Regions from separate parts of the Amycolatopsis sp. cg9 genome, predicted to be linked through region 1. Evidence: riboswitches for the same ligand, from Rfam matches in the RefSeq annotation. Region 1 holds a riboswitch; each other region holds the start of a gene.
What was found. Region 1 has a riboswitch for thiamine pyrophosphate ahead of AB5J73_RS05050 (thiamine ABC transporter substrate binding subunit). Riboswitches for the same ligand answer to the same signal wherever they lie in the genome.
Positions count from the first base shown of each region.

Region 2: another riboswitch for thiamine pyrophosphate. It lies ahead of thiO (glycine oxidase ThiO); the one in region 1 lies ahead of AB5J73_RS05050 (thiamine ABC transporter substrate binding subunit).
Region 3: another riboswitch for thiamine pyrophosphate. It lies ahead of thiC (phosphomethylpyrimidine synthase ThiC); the one in region 1 lies ahead of AB5J73_RS05050 (thiamine ABC transporter substrate binding subunit).

Region 1 covers NZ_CP166850.1:1,151,907-1,156,533, reverse strand. The annotation lists gene AB5J73_RS05080 (hypothetical protein) at 1-197, opposite strand, end outside; gene AB5J73_RS05075 (SseB family protein) at 229-597, opposite strand; gene AB5J73_RS05070 (hypothetical protein) at 718-1,047, shown strand; gene AB5J73_RS05065 (hypothetical protein) at 1,092-1,250, opposite strand; gene AB5J73_RS05060 (hypothetical protein) at 1,259-1,387, opposite strand; gene AB5J73_RS05055 (4a-hydroxytetrahydrobiopterin dehydratase) at 1,464-1,748, opposite strand; TPP riboswitch at 1,781-1,888, shown strand; gene AB5J73_RS05050 (thiamine ABC transporter substrate binding subunit) at 1,910-2,962, shown strand; gene AB5J73_RS05045 (ABC transporter permease) at 2,938-4,563, shown strand; gene AB5J73_RS05040 (ABC transporter ATP-binding protein) at 4,563-4,627, shown strand, end outside.
Region 2 covers NZ_CP166850.1:1,739,884-1,744,510, forward strand. The annotation lists gene AB5J73_RS07925 (winged helix-turn-helix transcriptional regulator) at 1-78, shown strand, start outside; gene AB5J73_RS07930 (MarR family winged helix-turn-helix transcriptional regulator) at 80-508, opposite strand; gene AB5J73_RS07935 (thiazole synthase) at 606-1,364, opposite strand; gene thiS (sulfur carrier protein ThiS) at 1,366-1,566, opposite strand; gene thiO (glycine oxidase ThiO) at 1,566-2,639, opposite strand; TPP riboswitch at 2,633-2,738, opposite strand; gene thiE (thiamine phosphate synthase) at 2,770-3,435, shown strand; gene AB5J73_RS07955 (hypothetical protein) at 3,499-4,227, opposite strand; gene AB5J73_RS07960 (threonine/serine dehydratase) at 4,375-4,627, shown strand, end outside.
Region 3 covers NZ_CP166850.1:1,728,137-1,732,763, forward strand. The annotation lists gene AB5J73_RS07865 (glycoside hydrolase family 15 protein) at 1-402, opposite strand, end outside; partial or broken gene AB5J73_RS07870 (LysE family translocator) at 608-1,141, shown strand; gene AB5J73_RS07875 (S1C family serine protease) at 1,171-2,082, shown strand; TPP riboswitch at 2,131-2,253, shown strand; gene thiC (phosphomethylpyrimidine synthase ThiC) at 2,247-3,884, shown strand; gene thiD (bifunctional hydroxymethylpyrimidine kinase/phosphomethylpyrimidine kinase) at 3,881-4,627, shown strand, end outside.

The DNA.
Region 1 (4,627 bases):
GACAGCGCATCCAGTCCGACGCTCCACCTCGCGCACAGCTCCGCCAGGGCCTCGTGAACACCGTTATGGCCGTACAGCCGGGACTCACCGCACAACCCGCGTAACTCGAAACTGCTCTGGTCGTGCACTACTGCGCTCATGTTCTTCGACGCACTCTCCAGCACGTCGACGTCGACGTGGAAGCCTGGACCATCCACCGCTCCGCACCCCGTGGCTCGCGTCAGGTGATTACGCCGTCCGATGTCGCCGCCGGTCGGCCTGAACCCATGCTCGTGCGATCACCTCAGGTGGTGCCATCCGCGACAGCACGGGGAACCGGTGCGTATCGTCGGGGTCGACCATCAGACCCACACCCGGCGGTACCAGTTCCAGAAGATCCGCCCCCGTCGTGGTGAAGCAGTCGCATTCGCCCGCGTGCGCGGCCAGCCTCTCGACAGTGGTGAACACGACCATCCACCGGCCCCGCTCCCCGAGGTCGGTCACCAGTAGAGCGGGTGACTCCGGCCGCTGCGCGTACACCACCGTGCTCGCGAACGCGTCCATGAAGTCGCCTGGCTCGCGGCTGCCGTGCCAGATCTGCTGCGCGAGGACGGCCAACCTGGCTTCTGCGGCACTCCCCTCACGATCCACATCCACGAGATTACTGGGCGTGAGCGAATGGCCCAAGTACTAAGTTCGTGGCAATTCCACGAAGGCTGATGAGTAGATGGAGGACACTTGAATCGTTCGCTGACCCCGGACGAGCGCGCGGTCCTCGACGTCCTACTCGCCGGTGACTTCCCCGGCGCGGTCGAACTGCGAGTGCAAGCCGCCACCGCGCAGGTGAGCGGGAGCTGCGGCTGCGGGTGCCCGACCGTCTGCCTCGTGGTCGACGACGCCACGCCGACGGCCGAAATCACGGAGCGGGCTGCGGTCGAAGCCGACGTGCCGGATGGCGGGCTCATCGTGTTCGTCGACGAAGGCCGGCTTTCCTGCCTCGAGTACTGGACCGTCGAAGACGAGCCCCCGGCCGCGTTCCCAGCGCCGGACCAGATCCGGGTCGGATGAAAGACGCCGTCGCTCCGATGATCAGAGCGACGGCGCGAACGTACTCAGCCGAGCAGGCCCATCAGGGCAATCGCGATCAGCACCACCGCGGGGGCGAGGGCGTTGATCCAGGCGCGCTGCGCGGGGGTGAGGGCGGCGGTGCTGTTCATGGCGTTTCCCAGGGTCGAAATCGATGCTTCCGCCCTGCTCAGCGCGCTGATCATGCCCTTCGTTAGCGGCTGTGATCGAACTCACCGGCATCCGGGTGACGGCGGCCCCGGGCGGTGAACCAGAGGACGCCGCCTGCTGCTGCCACCATCGTTGCGAATGCTGCTGTGCCGACCACGATCGCCTGCGTCATGACCCGTCTCTCCTAGCAAAAGTCGTTTACCGAGAGACGTCGAAACCGCGAAAAAGTGCACTCAGCGTAACCGAGATCACAGCGATGACAGCACCGAGTCGATCTGTGAAGCCAGCGAGAAGTCCTTCGCCGTCAGGCCGCCCGCCGAATGGGTGGAGAGCCGGAACGTCAGGGTGCGCCAGCGGATGTCGATGTCCGGGTGGTGGTCGGCCGCCTCGGCCAGCACCGCCACCCGGTCGACCACCTCGATCGCCTGGGGGAACGAGGCGAGTTCCACCTCGCGGGAGATCACCGCACCCGACCTGGTCCAGCTCGCGCCCAGTCGTCCGTCGGCCTCGGAGTCGCTCAAGATTTCCGTCATGTCTCCATGGTCGTCCGTCCTGGACTACGCTGCACGGTTGCCACGGGAGTCCGGTCAGCCGGGCTGAGAGGCGGGTCACCCCGCGACCGTTCGCACCTGACCGGATCATGCCGGCGAAGGGAGGGCTTCCCTCCTCGTCCGGCGAAGTGCAGGAGGGGTAGATGAAACGCAGGGCTGTTCGCGCGGCGACGGCCATCGCCGTCGTCAGCGTCGTCGCCGCGGGGTGCTCGCTGTCGGACGGCGACGGTGGCACGCAGCAGACGCCCACCGTCACCCTCGTGACGCACGACTCCTTCCTGGCGCCGCAGGAGGTGCTCGACGCCTTCCAGAAGCAGTCGGGCATCAAGATCTCCGTGCTCAAGCAGGGCGACGCCGGATCGCTGACCAACAAGCTCGTGCTCACCAAGGCCAACCCGGTCGGCGACGTCGCGTACGGCGTCGACTCGACCTTCGCTTCGCGCGCGCTCAAGGAAGGCGTCTTCGAGCCCTACACCAGCCCGGAGGCCGACCGCGGGCCGCAGCGGTACGCCGTCGATCCCGAGCACCGGTTGTCCGCCGTCGACGTCGGGGACGTCTGCGTCAACGTCGACGCGAACTACTTCGCCACCAAGGGGATCCCGGCGCCGGCCAGCTACGACGACCTGGCCGACCCGAAGTACAAGGACCTCCTCGTCGCCGAGGACCCGGCCACGGCGTCGCCCGGGCTCGCCTTCCTCCTCGGCACCATCGCGAAGTACGGCGAGGCCGGTTGGCAGGACTACTGGACGAAGCTGAAGGCCAACGGCCTCAAGGTCGTCAGCGGCTGGGAAGAGGCCTACACCAAGGAGTTCTCCGGCTCCTCCGGCAAGGGACCGCGGCCGATCGTCGTGTCGTATGCGTCTTCGCCCGCCGCCGAGGTCGGGGACGACGGGAAGCCGCGCACCAAGGCGCTGCTCGACACCTGCTACCGGCAGGTCGAGTACGCCGGCGTGCTCGCCGGCGGCAAGCAGACCGAGAGCGCGCGCAAGGTCGTCGACTTCCTGCTGTCGCAGCAGTTCCAGGCGACCGTCGCGGCCAACATGTACGTCTACCCGGCGCGCCAGGGCGTCGACCTGCCCGCGGGCTGGGCGCAGGTCGCGCCGCTGCCGCAGAAGCCGCAGACGCTGACGGCGGACCAGGTGCAGGCCGGCCGGGAGAAGTGGATCGGCGAATGGCGCACGCTCGTGCAGTCGTAGCCCCGCCAAGGCAGGCTCGGGGGCTCGGCCTGGCGTTGCTGGGGCTGGCCCCGATCGGCTTCCTGGTGGTCTTCTTCGCCTGGCCGGTGCTGGCGATCGTCGGGCGCGGGTTCGCCGCGGGCGGCCTCGACGTCGTCCTCGGCGACGCGCGGACCTGGCAGCTGGCCGGGTTCACCGTCGCGAGCGCGGCCGCGTCGACGCTGGTGGCGGTGGTGGCCGGGCTCCCGGTGGCGTTCCTGCTGGCCCGGGTGAAGCTGCCCGGCGTCGGCCTGGCGCGGACGCTGGTGCTGGTGCCGTTCGTGCTGCCGACCGTCGTCGTCGGGCTGGCGTTCCGCGCGCTCTGGCCGGACGGCGGCGTGCTGCCGATCGTGCTCGCCAACGCCTTCTTCAACGTCGCCGTCGTCGCGCGCACGGTCGCCGGGCTGTGGGCGCGGCTGGATTCGCGGACGACCGACGCCGCCCGCGCGCTCGGCGCGTCCCCGTGGCGGGCCTTCCGCTCGGTGACGCTGCCCGCGCTGGCCCCGGCGGTCACGTCCGCCGCGGCCGTGGTTTTCCTTTTCTGCGCCACCAGTTTCGGGGTCGTGCTGATCCTCGGCGGCGCGAAGTACCGGACGCTCGAGACCGAGATCTACCTGCGCACGGTCGACCTCCTGGACCTTTCGGGCGCGGCGGCGCTTTCCCTGATCCAGTTCGCGGCCGTGGTCGCCGCGCTGGTGCTCGGCGGGCTGGCCCGGCGGCGCAAGGAGGGGGCCAAAACCGGTTCCGGCGGCGCACGGCGGCCGCGTGGCGGCGAGTGGTGGGGCGTCGGCGCCGCGGGTGTCGTCCTGGCGCTGCTGCTGACGCCGATCGTCGCGCTGCTCGCCGAGTCGGTGTCCACTGAGGACGGCTGGAGCCTCGCGGGCTACCGCGCGCTGAGTGGCACCGGGGAGAAGGGCGCGCTGCAGGTGTCCGGCTGGGACGCCGCGGTGAACTCGCTGAAGGTCGCGATCGACGCGACGCTGCTCGCGACCGTGGTCGGCGTGCTCGCGTCCGTGGTGCTGGTGGCGCTGCGGCGCTCACCCGCGAAGTCCGCGCGCGGCCTCGGCGAGACGATGGACGCCGTCCTGATGCTGCCGCTGGGCGTGTCCGCGGTGACCGTCGGCTTCGGCTACCTGGTCACGCTCGACGCGCTGCCTGGCGACCTGCGGACGTCGCCCTACCTCGTCCCGCTGGCCCAGGCGCTGGTGATCACGCCGCTGATCGTGCGGATGGTGCTGCCGGTGCTGCGCTCGGTCGACGTCCGGCTGCGGCAGGCCGCGTCGACGCTCGGCGCGAGCCCGCTGCGGGTGTGGCGCGAGATCGACCTGCCGCTGGCGCTGCGGCCGCTGGTCGCCGCCGCCGGGTTCGGCTTCGTCGTGGCGCTCGGCGAGTTCGGCGCGACCAGCTTCCTCGCCCGGCCGACGGCGCCGACGCTGCCGGTCGCGATCGCGTCGCTGATGGGACGGCCGGGGGAGCTCAACAACCAGATGGCGTACGCCGCGTGCGCGCTGCTGATGCTCGTGACGGTGCTGGCGGTCGCGCTGATCGACCGGCTCGGACGCGGCCGGGTGGGGGAGTTCTGATGGCGCTGTCGGTGCGGGACCTGACCGTCCACTACGGATCGTTCGCCGCGGTGCGCGACGCCCG
Region 2 (4,627 bases), 590 kb from region 1:
CTGACCGAGTTCGGCCGGGACGTCGGCGAACCGCTGCTGGAGCTGTTCGACCGGATCACGCGCCGGCTCGCGGACTAGCTCAGTCGTCGGCGATCAGGGCCTCGAGCGCCGGGATCGCCGCCGTCAACGCCTCGCGGTGCTCGGGCGACAGCCGGTCGAGGCGCCGGTTCAGCTCCTGCACCCGCGTCGACCGGACGCCGGAGACGAGCCGCTCGCCCTCCTCGGTCGCCTTCGCCAGCCACGCCCGGCGGTCGACCGGGTCGGACTCGCGGCTCACGTAGCCGGCCTCGACGAGGGACGCGATGATCCGCGACATCGTCGCCGCGGCGACGCCCTCCTTGGCCGCGAGGTCGCCGAGGCGGAGCTGACCGGAGTTCACGAGCGTCGCCAGCGCCGAAATGGCGCCGTGGCCCGGGCCCGGCACGCCGGCTTGCCGCAGTGACCGGGACAGCCTTCCGACGGCCAGGTACAACCTGCCCGAGACGTCCTGGACCGATGTGCTCGTCACGGCTGGCTCCTTCTGCCCTGCCCCGCCGCCGGTGCGCCGGAAAGTGCCGTCCACCTTACGGGTCCGGGGTGCGGGTTCGGCGTCAAGGGACCTCGGTTCACCGGGGTGGACTCGACGCTTTCGCCCAGAAGCGCTGCGGCACCCGGCCCGCACCGCGAGCCAGGTGACCGGCCACGACGGCCGACCGCATCGCCGACGCCATCCGCTCCGGATCGGCCGCCCGGGTGACGGCCGTGGACAGCAGGACAGCGTCGCAGCCGAGCTCCATCGCCAGGGTCGCGTCCGACGCCGTGCCGATTCCGGCGTCCAGGATCACCGGCACGCCCGCTCGCGACACGATCAGCTCGATGTTGTGCGGATTCCGGATGCCGAGCCCGGTGCCGATCGGCGCGCCCAGCGGCATCACCGCGGCGCAGCCCGCCTCTTCCAGGCGCAGCGCGAGCACCGGGTCGTCGTTCGTGTAGGCGAACACGGTGAACCCGTCGGCGGTCAGCCGTTCGGCCGCGTCGAGGGTTTCGATCGGGTCCGGGAGCAGCGTGCGGTCGTCGGCGTGCACCTCGAGCTTGATCAGGTCGGTACCGAGGGCTTCCCGCGCGAGCTGCGCGGTGAGCACCGCTTCGGCGGCCGTGCGGCAGCCCGCGGTGTTCGGCAGCAGCCCGATGCCGAGCCGCTTGAGCAGTTCGAGGACACCGGAACCGCCTTCGGCGTCGGCGCGGCGCATGGCGACGGTGGTCAGCTCGGTGCCGGAGGCGACCAGTGCGCGTTCGAGCACGGCGAGGTTGGCCGCGCCGCCGGTGCCGATGATCAGCCGGGACGACAGCTTGGCGGTGCCGATGACCAGCGGTTCTTCGTCCACTTCAGCCTCCCTGGACCGCGGTGAGCACGTCCACGCCCGCGCCCTTGGGCACGGTGGTGGCCGCCCAGTCGGCGCGGCGGACGACGACGCCGTCGACCGCCACGGCGATCCCGGGCCGCTGTCCGCCGGACGCGTCGAGGACGTCGGCGACGGTCGCGCCGTCCGGGAACTCCGTCCACTCGCCGTTGAGCTTGATCTCCATCACACGTGCTCCTTCTGGTGCAGCCGGACGGGCGAAGCCGCCTCGACGCCTTCGGGTGGCTCCTCCCCCTCGAGCCAGGCGACCACGGCGGCCGCGGTCACGGGGGCCATCAGCAGGCCGTTGCGGTGGTGCCCGGTCGCGGCGAAGACGCCGTCGTCCAGCACACCGATGTAGGGCAGCACGTCCCGGCTCGCGGCCCGCAGCCCGGCGGCGGTCTCGGCCAGCTCGTACTCGGTGATCGCGGGGAAGACGCGTTCGGCGCCTTCGAGCAGCTCGCGCACGCCGCGCGCGGTGACGGCCCGGTCGAAGCCCGCCTCGTACTGCGTGGCGCCGAGGACGAGCTCCTGCTCGCCGCGCGGGACGAGGTAGATCGGCCGGCCCTCGACGACGGCCCGCACGGTGTGCGCGGGCGGTGGCAGGCAGCCGCGACGCGGCTTCAGCCGCAGGATCTCGCCCTTGAGCGGCCGGACGGCCCCGGCCAGCTGCGGGTGCAGCCGCCCGGTCCAGGCGCCCGCGGCGAGCACGACGGCTTCGGCGTCCGGCAGCGTTTCGACGCGCTCGCGCACGAACCGGACGTCGTGGTTGACGCAGGCCGCGTACAGCGCGTTGAGCAGTTTCCGGTTGTCCACGGCCAGGTCGCCGGGCACGTGGAGTCCACTTCGGACGGACCCGACGCCGGGTTCGAGCCGCTTGGTCTCCCGTGCGGTCAAGCGTTCGGCGGCGCGGCCGATCGAGTGCAGGTAGCCGGCGAGGATGTCGAGGTGCCCGGCGTCGGCGCTGTCGAACGCGACGACGAGCGTCCCGTGCCCGGCGAGGCCCGGGTCGACGCCTTCCCGCGCGAGGTCGCTCGCGAAGCCGGGCCAGCGTTCCAGCGAAGCTTCGCCGAGGCTGAGCACGTCTTCTTCGCCGGGCCAGGCCTCGGTGACCGGGGCCAGCATGCCCCCGGCCAGCCAGGACGCGCCGCCGCGGGCGGGCTCGGGATCGTGCACGGTGACGTCGTGGCCCGCCTTCGCGGCCCGCCACGCCGCGGACAGGCCGATCACGCCGCCGCCCACCACTGCCAGGTTCGTCATGGGATCACGCTCCCTGCGCCGGCATGACCCGGATCAGGTTCCACGGTCGGAGCGGCAGCTCCCTCTCAGCCCGTGCCTCGGGCTCCCGTGCGGACTCCCTCACCCTAACTCGCGCGGTACGGTCGCCGCTATGCCCGCCCTCTCCGGTGACAAGATCCGCGCCCGCCTCGACGCGGCGCGCCTGTACCTGTGCACGGATGCCCGCACCTCCCGCGGCGACCTGGCTTCGTTCGCCGACGCGGCGCTGGCCGGCGGTGTCGACGTGATCCAGCTGCGCGACAAGACCGGCGGCGCGCCGCTGGAGGCCGCTGCCGAAATCGCGGCGCTGGAGGTGCTGGCCGAGGCGTGCGCCCGCCACGGGGCGCTGCTGTCGGTGAACGACCGGGCGGACGTGGCACTGGCGGTCGGCGCGGATGTGCTCCACCTCGGCCAGGACGACATCCCGGTCCCGCTGGCCCGCCGCATCCTCGGCGACGACGTCGTGATCGGCCGCTCGACGCACTCCCTCGACCAGGCGCTGTCGGCCGCGGCGGAGCCCGGGGTGGACTACTTCTGCACCGGCCCGTGCTGGCCGACGCCGACCAAGCCGGGCCGCGACGCACCGGGCCTCGACCTGGTGCGCGCGGTGGCCGGCTGGGCCCCGGAACGGCCGTGGTTCGCGATCGGCGGCATCGACGGCGACCGCCTGCCTTCGGTGCTGGACGCCGGCGCGTCCCGCATCGTCGTCGTCCGGGCCATCACGGAGGCCGAGGACCCGGCCGAGGCGGCCCGCGCGCTCCGCTCCCACCTGGTCTGAGCCGGATGCGCTGAAGGCCACCATCACGGCACCTGGTGCCCATGGTGGTGGCCTTCAGCGGCGTTACGGGGTCGGGGTGGTCGCCGCGCCTTGGCTGGTGGGCGGGGTGGTGGTGGCCGGGGCCGAGGTCGACGGCTGCTGCGTCGACGTGCTCGGCGTGGTGGTCGGGGTCTCCGACGAGGTCGTCGGGGCCGTCGACGTGTCCGACGGGGTCGTGGTCGTCTCCGTCGGGGAGACCTGGGTGTCCGTCGGGGTCGTGGGCGTCGTCGACGGGGTTGTGTCGGGGTGACCGCCGCCGCCGAAGATCTTGCCGATGCTCGTGCCCGTGCCGCCGCCGATCTGGGTGCCCGTCGCCGACTCGAAGCCGACGATCGCCAGGATCGCCACCGCGAACGCCGCCACGCTGGTGCCGATGATCAACGGCCAGCGCAGTTTCCGCAGCCGCGAGGGTCCGGCCTCCTCGGGTTTCGGCAGCTGGACCGTGGGTTGTTCGGTGAGCGGCAGCTCTTCGGGTTCGACCGCCCCGCGCCGCCGGATCCCCGACGTCGCCAGCACGCGGGCCTTGAGCGCCGCTTCGCGCGTGCGTTGCAGCGAGCGCAAGTACAGCTCGCCGCCGACCGTCGACACCACGCTCGCCACGCCCGCGCCGACCACCGTGCCCGCCACGCCGAGCGTCGAGCCCAGCAGCGCCGCGGTCACCGCCGCGAGCGCCGCCGCCGCCACCTGGGCGATGCGAAGGCCCGACTTCTCCTCCGTCTTTTCTTCGGAAGCCGCTGAGTTCTCCTTTGTCATGATCCCGATCCGGTAGTCCGTCTTCTCCCCTTGTCCAACGGTTAAGGCGCGCGAGGAACTCCCCTCGTTGCCGCGGCGTGAGGAGGACCACTCCGTCTGTCCACAATAGACACTCCAAACCGAACGATTTCTTGACATACTCGGCACATGGAACTGGTGACGATCTCCGACATCGAGGCCGCCGCGAAGCGCGTCGAAGGTGTCGCCGTGCGCACGCCCCTGTTGGTCCAGACGTGGGATCCCCGCGGCACCCTGTGGCTCAAACCCGAGAGCCTGCAACCGATCGGCGCGTTCAAGGTGCGCGGCGCGTTCAACGCGATCGGCTCGCTCGACGACGCCGCGCGCGAACGAGGTGTCATCGCCTACTCGAGCGGCAACCACGCGCAGGCGGTCGCGTACG
Region 3 (4,627 bases), 580 kb from region 1:
CGGGTCGGTGACGTAGGTCTTGCGCAGGCGCCAGCGGTGCTGGTCGTCGGTGATGGTCTGCTCGTAGGTCAGGCTGTCGTCGTCGGTCCGCCGGACCTGCTGGGACTTCGCCGAGTGGTCGATGTCGGCGAAGCTGCGGCCATCGGTGACGACGAAGTTCATCGACCGGACGCTCGGTGTCGACAGGTCCGGGTAGTAGACCTCGGACAGCTGGCCGCCTTGGAGCGTGAACCAGACGTTGGACGAGCGGTCGTGGGCGGTCCCGAAACCGGTCTTGTTCGCGGGCAGCCAGCTCGGATGGGCGCCCGGGGCGCCGGGAGCCTCTCCCTGGGCCACCGCGGTCGCCGGGATCAGGCCGGTGACCAGCAGCCCGGCGAGGGCGCCGAACATGAGTTTGCGCATATCAACCCCACAGAAGATCGCTTCTGCACCGTTACAGAAGCGCTTTGGGAGTCTGCCGCCGAATCTTCACCGGCGCATGGTCCGATCCGGTGAACCACTGACCGTCACTGGTCCGGTAACCCGCTTGCCCACCGTGTCCGGTTCGCGCACGCATCGGGCGATGCCGAACCTGCTCGCGTTCATCCCCGCCGCGTTCCTCATCGCGATGGTCCCCGGGCCCGCCACGGTCATGCTGATCAAGCAGTCGGCCCGCGGCTCGAAGCGCACCGCGTTCGCGACCATCGCCGGCATCGAAGCCGGCATCGCGTTCTGGGGACTCGCGGCGGTGTTCGGGTTGACGGCGTTGCTCGCCGCTTCCCAAGCGGCGTAAGATATCCTGCGCTTCGCGGGCGCGCTCTTCCTGATCCGCCTGGGGATCAAGGCCCTGTTCTTCCGGAGTTCCGGCGAGGAGAAGGAAATCCGGCCCGGCGCGAGCTTCCGCTCCGGTCTCGTCACGAACATCGGCAACCCGAAGGCGGGCGTGTTCGCGCTGTCGTTCCTGCCGCAGTTCGTCCCGGCGCACGCGGGCACCGGCGCGCTGCTGGTCTGCGTCGCGGCCTGGATCGCGGTCGACGTCAAGAAGTGGCTCGAGCGCACCTCGGGCGGGCTGCTGGTCGGCTTCGGCATCACCGTCGCCCTCGAAAGCCGAGGTTCACCAGCAGCGAACGGACTTCCCGCCGAACCGGGCGCACACTTGTAGTACCTGCAACGGTGTAATCGAGGTGCCCCATGGACGACGCGATGGACGCCTACTCGCGCACGGTGAGCACGGTCGCGAAGACCGTCACCCCGCACGTCGCCGGGGTCCAGCTCGCGCGCGGCAGCGGGTCGGCGGTCGTCTTCGCCGACGACGGCCACCTGCTCACCAACGCCCACGTCGTCAGCGACCACCGGCGTGGGGCCGCCACCTTCGCCGACGGCAGCGAGGTGCCCTTCGACGTCGTCGGCGCCGATCCGCTGTCCGACCTCGCCGTCCTGCGGGCGCGCGGGGAGACGCCGCCGGCCGCGGCGCTCGGGGACGCCGACCGGCTGGTCGTCGGGCAGCTCGTGGTCGCCGTCGGGAACCCGCTCGGGTTTTCCGGGACCGTCACCGCCGGGGTCGTCAGCGCGCTCGGGCGGGCGCTGCCGGTGCGGCACGGGCGCACCACCCGGTTCGTCGAGGACGTCATCCAGACCGACGCCGCGCTCAACCCCGGCAACAGCGGCGGCGCGCTCGCCGACTCCACCGGCCGGGTCGTCGGGGTCAACACCGCCGTCGCCGGCTTCGGGCTCGGGCTCGCGGTGCCGATCAACGCGACGACCCGCCGGATCATCGACACGCTCGTCGTCGAAGGCCGGGTGCGGCGCGCCTACCTCGGCGTCGTCGGCGTGCCCGCGCCGCTGCCGGACGACGTCGCCGAGCGCACCGGGCAGCGCGCCGGGCTGCGGGTGCACGAAGTCGTCTCCGACGGGCCCGCGGACCGGGCCGGCCTCCGGGCGGGCGACCTCGTGCTCACCGTCGGGCGCACCCGCGTCTCCGACGCCCAGGGCATCCAGCGGCAGCTGTTCGCGGAAGTGATCGGCACCGCGCTCCCGATCACCGTGCTGCGCAACGGAGCCATGGTCGACGTGTACGCGACCCCCGCCGAGTTGGTCGGGTGAGGTGACCGGACTTGAGTATCCCGACCCGGCGTGGCATGGTCGGGGGCACAACACCAACGCGGGAGCTCGCGCCATGGCGGGCTGAGAGGGTGACTGGGGTTTCTCCCGGCGTCACCGACCGCATGAACCTGACCGGGTAATGCCGGCGTAGGGAGTGAAAGTCGTTGACGACGCTGGAAAACAATGCTGCGCTGAACGTCACGACGGGGCCGATCACCGGGTCCCGCAAGGTGTACCACCAGACCGAGTCCGGACTCCGGGTTCCGGCCCGCCGGATCGACCTCTCCAACGGCGAACACTTCGACGTCTACGACACTTCGGGCCCGTACACCGACCCCGAAGCCTCGATCGACGTCCACAGTGGACTGCACCGGCTGCGCGCCGGCTGGGCCGACGGCCGCGAGCACAACACCCAGCTCGGGTGGGCGAAACAGGGCGTCGTGACCAGGGAAATGGAGTACATCGCCGCCCGCGAGCGCGTCGACCCGGAGTTCGTGCGGGCCGAGGTCGCCGGCGGCCGCGCGGTGATCCCGGTCAACCGCAAGCACCCCGAGTCCGAACCGATGGTCATCGGCAAGAACTTCCTGGTGAAGATCAACGCCAACATGGGCAACTCGGCCGTCTGGTCGTCGGTCGAGGAAGAGGTCGACAAGATGGTGTGGGCGACCCGCTGGGGCGCCGACACGATCATGGACCTGTCCACCGGCAAGCGGATCCACGAGACGCGCGAGTGGATCATCCGCAACTCGCCGGTCCCGGTCGGCACCGTGCCGATCTACCAGGCGCTCGAAAAGGTCAACGGGGAGCCGGAAAAGCTGTCGTGGGAGGTGTACCGCGACACCATCGTCGAGCAGTGCGAGCAGGGTGTGGACTACGTCACCGTGCACGCCGGCGTGCTGCTGCGCTACATCCCGCTGACCGCCCGGCGCGTCACGGGGATCGTCAGCCGCGGCGGGTCGATCATGGCCGCGTGGTGCCTCGCGCACCACCAGGAATCCTTCCTGTACACGCACTTCGAGGAACTCTGCGAGCTCCTGCGCCAGTACGACGTCACGTTCTCCCTCGGCGACGGCCTGCGCCCCGGCTCGATCGCGGACGCCAACGACCGCGCCCAGTTCGCCGAGCTGGAAACCCTCGGCGAGCTGACGCACATCGCGCGCTCGCACGACGTGCAGGTGATGATCGAAGGCCCCGGCCACGTGCCGATGCACAAGATCAAGGAGAACGTCGAGCTCGAAGAGAAGCTCTGCGGCGAAGCGCCGTTCTACACCCTCGGTCCACTCGCGACGGACATCGCGCCCGGGTACGACCACATCACGTCGGCCATCGGCGCGGCCCAGATCGGCTGGTACGGCACGGCGATGCTGTGCTACGTCACGCCGAAGGAGCACCTCGGGTTGCCGAACCGCGACGACGTCAAGACCGGCGTGATCACGTACAAGATCGCCGCGCACGCCGCGGACCTCGCCAAGGGCCACCAGTACGCGCAGGAGTGGGACGACGAGCTGTCGAAGGCCCGCTTCGAGTTCCGCTGGAACGACCAGTTCAACCTCTCGCTCGACCCGGACACCGCGCGGTCGTTCCACGACGAGACGCTGCCCGCCGAGCCGGCCAAGACCGCGCACTTCTGCTCGATGTGCGGGCCGAAGTTCTGCTCGATGCGGATCACGCAGGACGTCCGCAAGTACGCCGAGGAGCACGGTCTGTCCACTGTGGAGGCCATCGAGGCCGGCATGGCGGAGAAGTCGGCGGAGTTCTCGGACGCGGGGAACAAGGTCTACCTGCCCGTGGTGCAGCCGTGACACCCCGGACCGCCCTCACCATCGCCGGCTCGGACTCCGGCGGTGGTGCGGGCATCCAGGCGGACCTGCGCACGTTCTTCGCGAACGGCGTCCACGGGCTCGTCGCGCTGACCGCGGTCACCGTGCAGAACTCGCTGGGCGTGCAGGGTTTCACGGAGATCCCGGCCGACGTGGTCACCGCCCAGATCAAGGCGGTGGCGTCCGACATGGGCGTCGACGCGGCGAAGACGGGCATGCTCGCGACGGCCGAGATCATCCGCTCGGTGGCGAAGACCCTGGACGAGCTCGGCCTGGACTTCCCGCTGGTCGTCGACCCGGTGGCGGCGTCGATGACCGGGCACGCCCTCCTTCGTGAAGACGCGCTGGAGGCGATCCGCACGGAGCTGTTCCCCCGTGCCACGCTGGTCACCCCGAACCTCGACGAAGTCCGGCTGTTGACCGGGATCTCCGTCGTGGACGCGGCCACCCGGCGCGCGGCGGCCGAAGCCCTGCTGGAGTTCGGCTCCCGCTGGGTCCTGGTCAAGGGCGGCCACCTGGTCGGCACCGAAGACTGCGTGGACCTGCTTTCGGACGGCCGCGAGTTCATCGAGCTGAGCGGCCCGCGCTACATCACGGAGAACACCCACGGCGGCGGCGACACCCTGGCGTCGGCGATCACGGCGTCGCTGGCGAAGGGCAGTTCGGTACCGGACGCCGTGGCGGCGGGGAAGAAGTTCATCGAGCGCTGCGTCGCCGATTCCTAC